3 linked regions of the Prochlorococcus marinus str. MIT 9312 genome follow. The protein of the gene in region 1 binds, or shares a complex with, the protein of each later gene. Links are inferred from orthologs where the notes say so. Each region holds a gene or a part of one and is shown in the gene's direction. Other genes may lie near its edges. The genes, in order: nuoH, PMT9312_RS01500 and PMT9312_RS01495.

Region 1 (6,254 bases):
AAAAAAAGGATAATCGCAGAAACTGGAGCAGGTCAGCATGGAGTTGCTACGGCTACTGTTTGTGCCAGATTTGGCATGAAATGTATTATCTATATGGGTGCTGAGGACATAAAAAGACAATCCCTCAACGTCTTTAGAATGAAACTGCTAGGAGCCGAAGTTAAAGTTGTCAATTCTGGAACTGCAACACTTAAAGATGCCACTAGTGAAGCTATTAGGGATTGGGTTTCTAATGTCGAAACCACACATTACATTTTAGGATCTGTTGCGGGCCCGCACCCTTTCCCAAAAATTGTACGAGATTTTCATGCAGTTATAGGAGAAGAAACTAAAAAACAATGTCAGGAATCGTTTGGATCTTTACCAGATATTTTACTTGCTTGTGTAGGTGGGGGATCAAATGCAATGGGCCTTTTCCATCCTTTCATTAAAGAAACATCTGTACGACTAATTGGAGTTGAAGCCGCAGGAAGCGGAGTTGATACTGACAAACATGCTGCAACTATTACTAAAGGGTCAGTTGGAATTTTGCATGGATCAATGAGTCTTCTTTTACAAGATGATAATGGTCAAGTACAAGAAGCCCACTCAATAAGTGCAGGGTTAGATTACCCTGGAGTAGGACCTGAACATAGCCATTTAAAAGATATAGGCAGAGCAGAATATGGGTCAGTCACAGATCAAGAAGCTTTAGATGCTTTGAGACTTGTTAGTGAACTTGAAGGAATTATACCAGCGCTTGAAACGTCCCATGCCTTTGCTTGGTTAGATAAATTATGCCCTACTCTGGAAAAAGATACTCATATAGTTATCAATTGCTCTGGTAGAGGTGACAAAGATGTTAATACTGTTGCATCTTCATTAGATATTTAATCAATACCTGGGAAGTGATGGATCAATATATCTACTCCATCCATCAATACCCTCCTCCAAATTCCATATTTCACTCACAAAATTATTATCTAAGGCCCATTGACAAAAGTTATAACTTCTTATTCCTGCATGACAAGTAACAACGATTTCTCTATCTAATAAACCGGCAAATATGTCTCCAACGTATTCAGATGTAACTTTACTAATTGGTATATGTAAAAATTCTTTTGAGAAACGCACTATTTCGAGCTCTGAATGTTCTCTCACATCAATCAAGACTGGATCTTCTTTCTCAGAATTAAACCAATCATTGAGACTAGAAGCATTTATAGATTTTGGATAATTTCCCAATTGCAAGGATAAATTATGTGTTATTTACAATTTAATAAATTAAGTTGCAGGAGTAAATTTATTGTTAAAAATAAAAATAAACATTGAGAATGAAACTTAAAGTAGTAGCAATAATACTATTATTATCTTTATTACTTTTTTTTGGTTTTAAAAAAATTTCTGCCAATAAAAATAAGGAGGAAAGTATAAATATTGAGCAACTAAAAATATTAAAATATTTACCAGAAAATAATAAATCATTATTCATTTCAAATTTAGATAGTTCTAAAATTATTAATAATATTGAAAACGATAAAAATCCAAAAAATCTAGATAACTTTGCTTTAATAAAAGATTCTATATTAGATTACTTAGGTATAGATTTAGGCAATAATAAATTACAAGATATTTATAATAATGAACTTTTGATTTCAACTTTTGAGAATAATAAAAAGCTTAAAGATGATATTTTAATGGTTTTTAAAATTAAGCCAGAAAAAAACCTAGATGATATATTGCATTTTTCTAATCAAATTGATATTAATAACGAAATAATACCAATTTATAGGGAAAATAAAATAAATTTTCTTAACTTTATATATCGGACCGAAGATAATTATATTATTGCTTCATCTAATAAGAAATTAATCAAAAATAGTATAAGCTCTAATAATGATTTTAAAGAAAAAAAATTTCAATATGAGAGAGAAATTTTTGGACTAAAAAACGAAAAAAATATACTATTTACAAAGAAATTTGGCGAAAGTATATTTTTTAATAATGAAATTTTTTCCGAGAAAAATGAGGATGTTATAGTAACAACATTTGATTTAAAAAATAAACATTTAATTTTAAAATCATATTTACTAAATAATAAAAAAAATCTTGATATTAATGTTTACGATAATCTAATTAATAAAGAGGATACTAATAAAGATAATCCTCAAGTTTCAATTTTTAGTGATATAAAAAATTTTGAAAACCATCTTAAACCTTTGATTAATGATTTTGAAAACAGTTTTTTTGAAGAGTTTAATCAAAAAGTAAATCAAAATATTTTAATTCTCAATTCAAATAAAGATTGGATTATTACATGTGAAAAAAATACTGAAGATCAAATTGATTTAAGTGATATGAAAAAAATAAAAGATTTAAATAAATACACTTTGAAAAAAAATGAAGATATTTACTCGATATACTCCAAAGATATTCTTGAAGAAAAAGACGATGTAATAAAAAAATTAACTTATGAAAATATCTATTCAATAGAATCTGGAGGTTTGCAAATCATAAGTAACCATTTAATTGATGGTAAAAAACTAGAAACAATCTCAAAAAAATTTTTTGACCTAAAAAGTAATAAAGATAATTCTGCTTTTCTTTATGCAGAAGTTGATATCAAAGATGCAAATTCTAATAAAATACAATATTTTTCTGATTTGGAAGATCTAAATTTTCTTATTAGAAATATTTTAAAAATATCAAATGAAGAATCTCTTGAAATCATAAGACAATCTATTCCTGAAAAAAATCCAATTCTTTATACAGAAACAAGTTTAAAAATACTTTAATAAAGTTATTCAAAAAAGCCTCAAAAAAAATCAAAATAAATTTTTTTGAGGTTAATAACTTGTGGTTAATTAAAAATTATTTGACTATCTTTAATCTATAAGTATTTGATATTGAATTAGGAAATTGGATAGCAACAAACTAATTTTAAAACCCGGATTAGAGGGTGTCCCAGTTACTAATTCATCTATCTGTGATATTGACGGCAACAAAGGTAAATTATTATATAGAGGCTACTCCATTGAGGAATTATCAAAAAAAAGCAGTTTTTTAGAAACTGCTTATCTATTGATTTGGGGTGATTTACCTACAGCTATTCAACTAAGAGATTTTGAACAAGAAGTTCAAATGCATCGAAGGTTAAGTTTTAGAGTCAGAGATATGATGAAATGTTTTCCTGCAACAGGTCATCCTATGGACGCGCTTCAGTCTAGTGCAGCTTCTTTGGGTCTTTTCTATTCACGCAGAGCAATAGATGATCCTAATTACATCTACAACGCAGTGATAAGACTAATAGCAAAAATACCAACTATGATTGCTGCCTTTCAACTTATTAGAAAAGGACAAGACCCTATTCAACCTCGAGATGATTTAACTTACTCATCAAATTTTCTTTACATGCTTACTGAAAAAGAACAAGATCCTATAGCTGCAAAAGTTTTTGATAGGTGTTTAATTCTACATGCCGAACATAGTTTAAACGCAAGTACATTTAGCGCTAGAGTTACCGCAAGCACTCTTACAGACCCATATGCAGTCATTGCCTCTGCAGTAGGAACCCTTGCTGGCCCGCTTCATGGAGGAGCAAATGAAGATGTGATTGCAATGTTAGAAGAAATCAAAACTCCAAAAAATGCCGCCTCCTTTTTGGATAACGCGATAAAAAATAAAAGTAAGATAATGGGCTTCGGTCATAGAGAATACAAAGTCAAAGATCCAAGAGCAATTATTCTTCAAAAACTTGCAGAAGAGCTTTTTATTAGATTTGGGGCAGATGAAATGTATGAAGTTGCTAAATCACTAGAGGCAGAAGCAATACCAAGACTTGGACCAAAAGGTATATTCCCTAATGTAGATTTTTATTCCGGTCTTGTTTATAGGAAACTTGGTATTCCTCGTGATTTATTTACTCCAATTTTTGCCATATCAAGGGTTGCTGGTTGGTTAGCTCATTGGAGAGAGCAACTTGGAGCTAATAGAATCTTTAGACCATCGCAAATCTATACTGGTTCAGCTCCAAGGGAATGGATAAGCTTAGAAAATAGAGATTAATATTTGCAGCTTTTCATAAAAAACACACATATTGTTGGTGACGAGTTAATGTATTAAGTAAATAACATTAAAATTTTGGAATACGGATTAGATCTTGAATATAGTTTTAATGAATTCTTCAAAGGTTTTGGCCTTTCTAGTGAAATCGCTCATATAATTTGGCTCCCTATACCTATGCTTTTGGTTTTAGTAGCGGCAGTTGTTGGAGTTTTAGTAACAGTTTGGCTTGAAAGAAAAATATCTGCTGCTGCTCAACAAAGAATAGGTCCCGAATATGCAGGAGCATTAGGCGTACTCCAACCAATTGCGGATGGTCTTAAATTACTTGTCAAAGAGGATATAATCCCTGCTAAAGCAGATGGAATTCTCTTCACCGCTGGACCTATATTAGTTCTTGTTCCAGTTATTCTTTCTTGGCTAATTGTACCTTTTGGACAAAACCTGTTAATAAGTAACGTTGGCATTGGAATTTTCCTATGGATTGCTTTAAGCAGTATCCAACCAATTGGACTCCTTATGAGCGGTTACGCATCAAATAATAAATATTCATTATTAGGCGGATTAAGAGCTGCTGCTCAATCTATAAGTTACGAAATACCTTTAGCTTTATCTGTACTAGCTATCGTACTAATGACAAATTCTCTAAGTACTATTGACATTGTTAACCAACAAAGTGGTGCTGGAATCCTAAGTTGGAATATTTGGAGACAACCCGTTGGTTTTATAGTCTTTTGGATTTGTGCTCTTGCAGAATGCGAAAGACTTCCATTTGACTTACCTGAAGCTGAAGAAGAATTAGTTGCAGGATATCAAACTGAATATGCAGGTATGAAATTCGCTTTGTTCTACCTTGGTAGTTACATTAATCTAATACTTTCAGCATTATTGGTATCAATACTTTATTTAGGAGGATGGGGTTTTCCTATCCCAGTTGAATTAATAGCTAAATTTCTTCATTTGCCCATTAATGCACCCGTCATACAAGTTTTCACTGCATCAATAGGAATTGTAATGACTGTATTGAAAGCGTATCTTTTAGTTTTCATCGCAATATTATTACGTTGGACAACTCCTAGAGTAAGAATAGATCAACTTTTAGATCTAGGATGGAAGTTTCTTCTTCCAATTTCTCTTGCTAATCTTTTGATAACTGCAGGATTAAAACTTGCTTTTCCTCAATTCTTTGGTGGTTAAATTTAAGTAAAAATACTTAAATTTAAAATTAATCCACTAAAATACAAAAACAAAGTAAATTCTTCAAAATGAAAAATTTCCTTCAACAAATAAATAGCTATATCAAAGAAGCATTTAATGCTGGCAAATATTTATACAATGGCTTATCAGTAACTTTTGATCATCTTCGGAGAAGACCTGTTACAGTCCAATATCCATATGAAAAACTAATACCCTCTGAAAGATATAGAGGAAGGATTCATTATGAATTTGATAAATGTATAGCTTGTGAAGTTTGTGTGAGAGTATGTCCAATAAATCTACCAGTAGTTGATTGGGTAATGAATAAAGAAACCAAAAAAAAGGAACTTAGAAATTATTCAATAGATTTTGGAGTATGTATATTTTGTGGAAATTGTGTTGAATATTGTCCAACTAATTGCTTATCAATGACAGAAGAATACGAATTAGCTACTTTTGACAGACATAATCTAAACTTTGATAACGTCGCACTTGGGAGGCTCCCTACTAACGTCACAACAGATCCGTCAATCAAACCACTAAGAGAACTTGCCTATCTTCCCAAAGGCGTAATGGATCCTCATGAGATACCAGCTTCCGATATCAGAGTTGGTAAATTACCTGAAGAAGTTTATGATTGGATGAGACCAACCTCCAATGAAAATAAAGATAAAATTTCTAATTCAAATAATTAATTTCATTAATTTATGACCATTGCAGTAACAACTCAAATAATTTGTTTTATAGTTCTATCTTTAGTTGTTCTTATTGGAGCGCTAGGAGTTGTATTGCTCGAAAGTATTGTTTATTCAGCCTTTCTGCTTGGAGGAGTTTTCATGAGTGTTGCAGGATTATATCTACTTCTAAATGCAAGTTTTGTTGCTGCAGCGCAAGTTTTAGTTTATGTGGGTGCAGTGAATGTACTAATAATTTTTGCGATAATGTTAGTTAATAAAAAAGAAGATTTAAAGCCCATCAATAACATTAAATCAAGAAGAATCATATCAACATCTATT
Region 2 (2,767 bases), 130 kb from region 1 along the record:
CTGACATAATCTCCTTTATCAGTTCTTCTCAAATCTCTTACACCACCTGAACCAGATGCGTCAAGAACCTTTGCATTCCATGATTCACCACTATCTGATGTTTGATAGATAGCACCTGCAGTGGTAGCCAATTCCGCAACCCCATCATCAACAGTCGTTATTAGATATGGCTGGCCTGGCAATTTGTTACCTAGAGATAAACGAGTCCAATTTTTCCCCGCATCAAGTGTATGCATAACCAATGAGGGCTGGCCTATCAACCATCCCTCTTGACCTTTAAAATCAATATCTATAAGACGAAAGTTCTCTTCACTTGGTAAATCTAAATTCCTTTTCTCCCACGTTTCTCCCCCATCATTTGATTCCATAATAAGTCTATTAGAACCTACTAAAAATCCATTATTATTATCTATAAAATCAACATCTAGGGCATTTGCCTGATCCTGAAACTGAATTGTTTTCCAAGGGCTACTATCACTCATCTTCACTCCTGTAGATGAACAACTACTTAAAACGAAGCAAAGAAGTATAGATAAGAGAAGATTGGGAAAACTGGTAATAATTTTTTTCATTTATCTATATTAATGCAAAGAGTACAAAGAAAGGAAACATGCTGCGGCAAAAGCCAAACCTCCAAAAATTAATATATTTTTTTGGCCAGAAGGCAAGCTATTGAAACCAAATCCGTAAGTTAAATTTTCTTCAAAACCACTAGCCTTAGATTTAGGTCCTATATCTTTATAAAAATTCTTACCAGCTCTGCAAACGGGGCAAACGAATGTATTACCATCTAACTCTAAAAAGGGCGTATTTTTGGGTATATTTAATTTTTTATTACCTTCAGAGGGATCATAAATGTATCCACAACTTCTACATTCGAATCTATTTTGTTCTAAATTAATGTAAGGTTGTTCAATATTTACTCCTGAGGAGTTTGCAGAAAGTTTTTCTTTCTCAAAATTTTCAACTATTTTGTTTTCCTCAGAGGCTGGTTGAATGTTTTCACTCACGGTTTATTATTGTTCTTTAAGAACTTTAAAAGATTTTGCTTAATTAAGCGACTTTTATTCAAAATTAATTTTTAAGATGTTTTTATTAACTGGCTATGAATATTTTTTAGGTTTCCTATTAATAGCAGCTGCTGTCCCAATATTAGCTTTAGTTACTAATCTCATTGTTGCCCCTAAAGGAAGAACTGGGGAAAGAAAACTAACATATGAATCCGGAATGGAGCCTATAGGAGGAGCATGGATTCAATTTAATATTCGTTATTACATGTTCGCCTTAGTTTTCGTTATATTTGATGTAGAGACAGTATTCCTCTATCCTTGGGCTGTTGCCTTTAATAGATTAGGCTTATTAGCATTTATTGAGGCACTGATTTTCATTGCAATACTCGTTATCGCTTTGGCTTACGCATGGAGAAAAGGTGCTTTAGAATGGAGTTAAAAAATTGAACCCACAATTATCCCCAAAAGCTATAAGGGAAATCAGAGAAGGAACTTGCAATCCCCTTGGTGCACCACAAGTAACTACAGATTTAAGTGAAAATATAATCCTAACAAGCTTAGATGATCTTCATAATTGGGCTAGATTAAGTAGTCTTTGGCCTCTTCTATACGGAACAGCTTGTTGTTTTATTGAATTTGCTGCACTAATTGGTTCTAGATTTGATTTTGACAGGTTTGGATTAGTACCGAGAAGCTCTCCAAGACAAGCAGATCTATTAATAGTCGCAGGGACAGTAACGATGAAAATGGCTCCAGCCCTAGTAAGACTTTATGAGCAGATGCCTGAGCCAAAATATGTTATTGCAATGGGTGCTTGTACAATCACAGGTGGAATGTTTAGCGCAGATTCTACTACTGCTGTCAGAGGCGTTGATAAATTAATACCAGTCGATTTATATCTTCCAGGATGTCCACCAAGACCAGAAGCAATTTTTGATGCTGTAATAAAATTAAGAAAAAAAGTAGGTAATGAATCAATTTTAGAGCGGGAAAAAACAGAGCAAACCCACAGGTACATAACATATAAACACGAAATGAATCTTGTTTTCTCTCAAAATACTGGTGAATATTTAAACAAAACTTCAACGAATGTTTTTCCTTCCTCCAAAAAAGAAAAAATAACTGAATTACCTGAAAACAGGGAACAAACCGAAATTATTAATAGTGAAGAAGAGTAATGGAAAAAGACGGTTTAGCTAAATCCACAGATACTTCAATAGAAAAAGAAGGATTCATGAGTCAAAATTTATCTAAAGTTGGCATTCCAAACCAACCGTTAGATTATGATCATGCGGGAATAGAAAACATTTCTGTTGAACCTAGCAAATTATATGAAGCTGTATCTGCTTTAACAAACTACGGTTTTAACTATCTCCAATGTCAAGGTGGCTATGATGAGGGGCCTGGTAAAAATCTTGTTAGTTTCTATCATTTCATTACTGTTGATGATCTACATAAAATCGAAAAGATTCAAGAAGTTAGATTAAAAGTCTTCTTAAAAAGAGATTCGGATTTATCAATTCCCAGTTTGTATAAAATTTTTAAAGGAAGTGATTGGCAAGAAAGAGAAACATATGACATGTTTGGAATAAATTTTATAGATCATCCAAATCCCAAAAGACTCCTAATGCCTGAAGACTGGAGAGGATGGCCATTGAGAAAAGACTATATTCAACCAGACTTCTATGAACTTCAAGATGCTTATTAGTTTAATTTCTTTAATTTGCGGTACATGAAAATAACCGCTCTTGCTAGTC
Region 3 (6,164 bases), 130 kb from region 1 along the record:
AAAGAGTACAAAGAAAGGAAACATGCTGCGGCAAAAGCCAAACCTCCAAAAATTAATATATTTTTTTGGCCAGAAGGCAAGCTATTGAAACCAAATCCGTAAGTTAAATTTTCTTCAAAACCACTAGCCTTAGATTTAGGTCCTATATCTTTATAAAAATTCTTACCAGCTCTGCAAACGGGGCAAACGAATGTATTACCATCTAACTCTAAAAAGGGCGTATTTTTGGGTATATTTAATTTTTTATTACCTTCAGAGGGATCATAAATGTATCCACAACTTCTACATTCGAATCTATTTTGTTCTAAATTAATGTAAGGTTGTTCAATATTTACTCCTGAGGAGTTTGCAGAAAGTTTTTCTTTCTCAAAATTTTCAACTATTTTGTTTTCCTCAGAGGCTGGTTGAATGTTTTCACTCACGGTTTATTATTGTTCTTTAAGAACTTTAAAAGATTTTGCTTAATTAAGCGACTTTTATTCAAAATTAATTTTTAAGATGTTTTTATTAACTGGCTATGAATATTTTTTAGGTTTCCTATTAATAGCAGCTGCTGTCCCAATATTAGCTTTAGTTACTAATCTCATTGTTGCCCCTAAAGGAAGAACTGGGGAAAGAAAACTAACATATGAATCCGGAATGGAGCCTATAGGAGGAGCATGGATTCAATTTAATATTCGTTATTACATGTTCGCCTTAGTTTTCGTTATATTTGATGTAGAGACAGTATTCCTCTATCCTTGGGCTGTTGCCTTTAATAGATTAGGCTTATTAGCATTTATTGAGGCACTGATTTTCATTGCAATACTCGTTATCGCTTTGGCTTACGCATGGAGAAAAGGTGCTTTAGAATGGAGTTAAAAAATTGAACCCACAATTATCCCCAAAAGCTATAAGGGAAATCAGAGAAGGAACTTGCAATCCCCTTGGTGCACCACAAGTAACTACAGATTTAAGTGAAAATATAATCCTAACAAGCTTAGATGATCTTCATAATTGGGCTAGATTAAGTAGTCTTTGGCCTCTTCTATACGGAACAGCTTGTTGTTTTATTGAATTTGCTGCACTAATTGGTTCTAGATTTGATTTTGACAGGTTTGGATTAGTACCGAGAAGCTCTCCAAGACAAGCAGATCTATTAATAGTCGCAGGGACAGTAACGATGAAAATGGCTCCAGCCCTAGTAAGACTTTATGAGCAGATGCCTGAGCCAAAATATGTTATTGCAATGGGTGCTTGTACAATCACAGGTGGAATGTTTAGCGCAGATTCTACTACTGCTGTCAGAGGCGTTGATAAATTAATACCAGTCGATTTATATCTTCCAGGATGTCCACCAAGACCAGAAGCAATTTTTGATGCTGTAATAAAATTAAGAAAAAAAGTAGGTAATGAATCAATTTTAGAGCGGGAAAAAACAGAGCAAACCCACAGGTACATAACATATAAACACGAAATGAATCTTGTTTTCTCTCAAAATACTGGTGAATATTTAAACAAAACTTCAACGAATGTTTTTCCTTCCTCCAAAAAAGAAAAAATAACTGAATTACCTGAAAACAGGGAACAAACCGAAATTATTAATAGTGAAGAAGAGTAATGGAAAAAGACGGTTTAGCTAAATCCACAGATACTTCAATAGAAAAAGAAGGATTCATGAGTCAAAATTTATCTAAAGTTGGCATTCCAAACCAACCGTTAGATTATGATCATGCGGGAATAGAAAACATTTCTGTTGAACCTAGCAAATTATATGAAGCTGTATCTGCTTTAACAAACTACGGTTTTAACTATCTCCAATGTCAAGGTGGCTATGATGAGGGGCCTGGTAAAAATCTTGTTAGTTTCTATCATTTCATTACTGTTGATGATCTACATAAAATCGAAAAGATTCAAGAAGTTAGATTAAAAGTCTTCTTAAAAAGAGATTCGGATTTATCAATTCCCAGTTTGTATAAAATTTTTAAAGGAAGTGATTGGCAAGAAAGAGAAACATATGACATGTTTGGAATAAATTTTATAGATCATCCAAATCCCAAAAGACTCCTAATGCCTGAAGACTGGAGAGGATGGCCATTGAGAAAAGACTATATTCAACCAGACTTCTATGAACTTCAAGATGCTTATTAGTTTAATTTCTTTAATTTGCGGTACATGAAAATAACCGCTCTTGCTAGTCTCCTAGGATCATGTCTAAGAGTGGGAGTGATTCTTCTTGAATACAATGGTGCCTGCAAAACATAATAACCCTCAGATAATAATTTTTCTTTATTACATTGGACAGGTTCTGCTCCCCTACTTGCGTAATAGTCTACTAGAGGAGACTTTTCAAATAGAGCCTGAGATAGAATCGCATTAAAAATTCTAGTATTAACTCCAAAATTTGATAATTGTTTTTCTATTGATTTGATATGTTGATAAACATTAAGTCCATCTGTTTCGCCAGGCTGAGTCATCAAATTACTTATATAAATTTTGGGAGCATTATTTTGCAATAAAGCATCTACTATCTCGGGTACCAATAAGTTTGGCAATAAGGAAGTGTATAGACTACCAGGGCCAAGAACAATTAAGTCAGCTTCTTTTATAGATTCCAGAGCACTTGGGAGAGCAGAAGGATTTTCTGGCAAGTATCCAATCTTTGAAATTAATTTTTTAGATTTACTGATATTGCTTTCACCAAAAATTTTTTGACCATCCTCTAATTCAGCCCATAACATTACATCAATATTTGTAGCAGGTAAAACTTGACCTTGTACAGCTAAAACCTTACTAGAGGCTTGTACTGCTTTTTCTAAACTACCTGTAATTGTTGTTAAAGCTGACAAAAATAGATTCCCAAAACTATGACCCTCTAGGCCACTACCTCCTGAAAATCTATATTGAAATAATCTAGTTAAAATTGGTTCTTCGTTTGATAAGGCAGCCAAACAATTTCTAATATCTCCTGGAGGTTGGACACCTAATTGTTTTCTAAGAATTCCACTACTTCCGCCATCATCGGATACAGTTACGATTGCTGTAATATTACTGCTGTAATTTTTTAAGCCTTTCAATAAAGTAGATAAGCCTGTTCCTCCACCAATTGCGACAATATTAGGGCCCCTGTTTAATTTACTCTTAACTCTTAATGCATCAACTAAAAATGTGCTTTTTTCTGGAGCAAGGGCTTTTTTAATAGAATTAATACTTCTATTTTGTCCAATCCCAATTAATAAAAGTCCAAGAACAAAAATTAATGGCCCCAATAATGAAACAGGTAAGATACTAGTTAAGCCTGTCATTATCCCAAAAAATACTTCAATAAGCCAATAGAGTGGCCTTAAATTTGTCCAAATTACTAGTCCTAATAATGATGTCAAAAATCCAATTGCAGATGTAATCATCCATCTTTTTATTACCAAGCCTGGTAAAAGCCAACTCAAAATTCTTAAAATTTCATTTAGCAAGACAAATTTGGACTTTTCAAAATACTTATAATATCTTCTAATTCTTTTTTTTTGATTATTCATTAAAAACCTCTTAAATTATTTTTCACAAATTTAAAAAAAAGATATATGCATTATAAATCAAATTCACACATCCTTTTTTTATTTCTAAAAATAGGCAATATGTAATATAAAGATGACTTTTTCTTTAATATAGATTTTGCAAAAATCAAAGCATTCAGTTGAAACAAAAAACCTCTCAATAAGCTGGGGAGAGGTTAATGTGCTTAATCAACTAAATTTTAAACTGAATGATGGAGAGAAATTAGCAATAGTTGGCCCCTCCGGTTCCGGAAAATCAACTATCTTAAAAATATTAGCAGGCCTTATTTTACCCACCAAAGGGGAATTAAGAATATTTGGTGAAAAACAAACATATTTGAGACTAGACCAAAATAATCCTCCTGATGTAAGACTAGTTTTTCAAAACCCAGCATTATTAGGATCTTTAACTATTGAAGAAAATGTAGGTTTTCTCCTTAAAAGAAACAAAAACCTATCTAAAAAGTTAATTCATAAAATCGTATGTGAATGTTTGGCTGAGGTGGGATTATTTAATGTTGAGAATAAACTTCCCAATGAATTAAGCGGAGGCATGCAAAAAAGAGTAAGTTTTGCTAGAGCTTTAATTACAGATCAAACTCTTAACGCAAATACTAAACCTTTGTTACTTTTTGATGAACCGACTGCTGGTCTTGATCCAATTGCCTCCTCAAGAATTGAAGATTTAATAAACAAAACAAATGATAAAGCCAAAGGATCATCTATTGTGGTTAGCCATGTTCTTAGTACTATAGAAAGGACTTCAGAAAGAGTTTTAATGCTTTATGGAGGTAAATTTAGATGGGCAGGTTCTATTGATGAATTCAAAGAGAGTAATGATCCTTATGTATTTCAATTTCGACATGGGAAACTTGATGGTCCAATGCAACCCAAAGACATTTAGAAATTATGCGTAGAAGCTTACGAGATTCAATAGTTGGATTTTCCTTACTGGGAGGAATCTTAACATTCACATTTTTTTCTTTTTGGCTCAAAGGAGTAAGATTATCCTCAAAAAATTGGCACCTTTTTGCCGAATTCAATAACGCAAGCGGTTTATCAAAAAAATCTCCAGTTACTTATAGAGGAATTTTAGTAGGTTCAATAGATGATATTTTGTTTACTAATGAATCAATTCAAGCAAAAATAGTTTTAAATAATCCTGAAATTATTCTTCCCAAGCCAGCATTTGCAAGAGTAGTTACTAATTCTTTCCTTGGAGGAGATGTCCAAGTCGCTTTAGAAACTAGTGAAAAAACAATTTCTAAAAACATCGCAAAACCTACATCCGAAAAATGCGATAGCAAATTAATTATTTGTCAGGGAGATACAATCACAGGGAAACAACTATCAAGTCTGTCAAATATAACAAATAGACTTAGCCAGCTTCTAAAAGAATCAAATCAAGAAAACATAATTGAAAATATTGTTAAATCAATTGACCAATTTGATAGAACCCAAGAAAACCTTGATGAACTAATTTATTTATCAAAGCAAGAAATACTAAGAATTGAGCCTTTAATAAATGAAATCACAATTGCTGCTAATCATTTAAATAAGATTTTATCTACTATTGACAATGAAGAAACACTCAACGACATTAAATTGACAATTAATGCTGCAAGCTCGATCTCCAGCAAAATGGATGATGTGAGTGATGATTTTGTAAAATTAACAAAAGATAAAGAATTAACCAAATCTATAAGGGACTTAACTATTGGACTGTCAAAATTTCTTAACGAAATTTATCCATAATTTAGAATCAGAATTCATTTATAGCATTTAAAGCCATAGCTGCGATTGCTTTATCTGTAGCTTTTGGCAATTGAACATATTTACCTCTAGCTGCCTCTGCTAATTCTTTACCAAAGCCACTTGCAATAAATTTTCTCTCTGTATCAATTATTAAGAGTTTTATTCCAAGTATCGGATATTTTGCAGCAATATCAAGAACCTCTTGTTTTAAATTGACATTTTCATTATCTTTTTCTTCAACCTCATTTTTTCCTAAGGACAATCCTAAGGGTACATTGCCTCTTCCATCAGTAATAGCCACAACAATAACTTGACCGATATCTCCTGTAGAAAGAGCATTTTTTGCTACTTTCGCTGATTGTGTTAGCCCATGAGCCAAAGGTGATCCTCCTCCGCAAGGCATTGTTTCAAGCCTTCTTTTTGCTGCAGTTATAGATCTTGTTGGAGGTAAAAGAACTTCGGCCTGATTACCTCTAAAGGGAATTAGAGCTACTTCATCTCTATTTTCATATGCCTCTGTCAAAAGTCTTATTACTGCACCTTTGGCACTTTGCATTCTATTTAATGCCATAGAGCCGCTCGCATCAACCAGAAAAATAACTAATGCACCTGCTTTTTTTTGTAAAAGCTTTGCTCTAAAATCATTTTCTTCAATAACTATTGATTTATTAGGGTTTCTTAATCTTCTTGATTTTTGATAAGGTGCAGCAGCTCGAAGAGTTGCATCTACTGCAATTCTTTTTACTTTGCCTCTTGGAATAACTGGCTTTACATATCTTCCTCTACTGTCACTAAATATCACTGATCTACTTCCACTATTTCCTGCTTTTGCTTTGGCAGATGAAAAAAGCAGTAAATCAGGGTCAACCATACATGCCT

Evidence for each region.
Region 2: the proteins of nuoH (region 1) and PMT9312_RS01500 are in contact, whole or in part, in a cryo-EM structure (PDB 6KHJ), measured with the Thermosynechococcus vestitus proteins. The link is inferred for Prochlorococcus marinus str. MIT 9312 from one-to-one orthologs. Residues at the interface, in WP_126985484.1 of Thermosynechococcus vestitus: Gln8, Lys26, Trp29, Leu30, Pro33, Met34, Met37, Leu38, Leu83, Ile84, Phe85, Lys86, Glu87, Asp88, Val89, Leu90, Pro91, Ala92, Thr100, Ala104, Val107, Ile108, Phe111, Leu112, Tyr114, Ile115, Ile125, Ser126, Leu128, Phe133; in WP_126986108.1 of Thermosynechococcus vestitus: Gly6, Tyr7, Glu8, Tyr9, Phe10, Gly12, Phe13, Leu14, Ile16, Cys17, Ser18, Pro21, Ala24, Leu25, Ala27, Ser28, Leu31, Arg32, Pro33, Ser35, Arg40, Leu41, Thr42, Thr43, Tyr44, Glu45, Ile51, Gly53, Ala54, Trp55.
Region 3: the proteins of nuoH (region 1) and PMT9312_RS01495 are in contact, whole or in part, in a crystal structure (PDB 6Y11), measured with the Thermus thermophilus proteins. The link is inferred for Prochlorococcus marinus str. MIT 9312 from one-to-one orthologs. Residues at the interface, in WP_096411122.1 of Thermus thermophilus: Arg36, Val44, Arg45, Met46, Gly47, Pro48, Asn49, Arg50, Val51, Leu57, Gln58, Ala61, Asp62, Ile64, Lys65, Ile67, Phe68, Lys69, Glu70, Ile72, Val74, Glu223, Ala224, Glu225, His233, Thr234, Glu235, Tyr236, Ser237, Trp241; in WP_096411117.1 of Thermus thermophilus: Arg16, Glu17, Gly18, Leu24, Leu27, Val28, Trp30, Gly31, Arg32, Asn34, Ser35, Trp37, Thr54, Asp55, Ala56, Asp59, Ala61, Arg62, Phe63, Gly64, Glu66, Val67, Phe68, Arg69, Ala70, Ser71, Arg73, Gln74, Ala75, Asp76.

The regions. Positions count from the first base shown.
Region 1 is NC_007577.1:154,669-160,922, reverse strand. What follows is about bases 3,357-6,178. They hold nuoH (NADH-quinone oxidoreductase subunit NuoH), read left to right. Parts: upstream 3,357-4,119; coding sequence 4,120-5,238; downstream 5,239-6,178. Other genes in these bases: PMT9312_RS00810 (NADH-quinone oxidoreductase subunit J), read left to right, coding at 5,946-6,178; ndhI (NAD(P)H-quinone oxidoreductase subunit I), read left to right, coding at 5,307-5,933; PMT9312_RS00825 (citrate synthase), read left to right, coding at 3,357-4,044. Outside these bases: trpB (tryptophan synthase subunit beta), read left to right, coding at 1-873; PMT9312_RS00835 (rhodanese-like domain-containing protein), read right to left, coding at 874-1,224; PMT9312_RS00830 (hypothetical protein), read left to right, coding at 1,314-2,774; more of PMT9312_RS00825, read left to right, coding at 2,899-3,356; more of PMT9312_RS00810, read left to right, coding at 6,179-6,254. UniProt on the Escherichia coli protein: NDH-1 shuttles electrons from NADH, via FMN and iron-sulfur (Fe-S) centers, to quinones in the respiratory chain. The immediate electron acceptor for the enzyme in this species is believed to be ubiquinone.
Region 2 is NC_007577.1:282,911-285,677, reverse strand. It holds PMT9312_RS01500 (NAD(P)H-quinone oxidoreductase subunit 3), read left to right. Parts: upstream 1-1,086; coding sequence 1,087-1,449; downstream 1,450-2,767. Other genes in the region: PMT9312_RS01485 (gluconeogenesis factor YvcK family protein), read right to left, coding at 2,715-2,767; PMT9312_RS01490 (NAD(P)H-quinone oxidoreductase subunit J), read left to right, coding at 2,188-2,718; PMT9312_RS01495 (NADH dehydrogenase subunit K), read left to right, coding at 1,454-2,188; PMT9312_RS01505 (rubredoxin), read right to left, coding at 582-1,010; PMT9312_RS01510 (photosynthesis system II assembly factor Ycf48), read right to left, coding at 1-572. UniProt on the Escherichia coli protein: NDH-1 shuttles electrons from NADH, via FMN and iron-sulfur (Fe-S) centers, to quinones in the respiratory chain. The immediate electron acceptor for the enzyme in this species is believed to be ubiquinone.
Region 3 is NC_007577.1:278,926-285,089, reverse strand. Bases 1-2,732 are described here. They hold PMT9312_RS01495 (NADH dehydrogenase subunit K), read left to right. Parts: upstream 1-865; coding sequence 866-1,600; downstream 1,601-2,732. Other genes in these bases: PMT9312_RS01485 (gluconeogenesis factor YvcK family protein), read right to left, coding at 2,127-2,732; PMT9312_RS01490 (NAD(P)H-quinone oxidoreductase subunit J), read left to right, coding at 1,600-2,130; PMT9312_RS01500 (NAD(P)H-quinone oxidoreductase subunit 3), read left to right, coding at 499-861; PMT9312_RS01505 (rubredoxin), read right to left, coding at 1-422. Outside these bases: more of PMT9312_RS01485, read right to left, coding at 2,733-3,512; PMT9312_RS01480 (ABC transporter ATP-binding protein), read left to right, coding at 3,649-4,434; PMT9312_RS01475 (MlaD family protein), read left to right, coding at 4,440-5,285; bchD (magnesium chelatase ATPase subunit D), read right to left, coding at 5,293-6,164. UniProt on the Escherichia coli protein: NDH-1 shuttles electrons from NADH, via FMN and iron-sulfur (Fe-S) centers, to quinones in the respiratory chain. The immediate electron acceptor for the enzyme in this species is ubiquinone.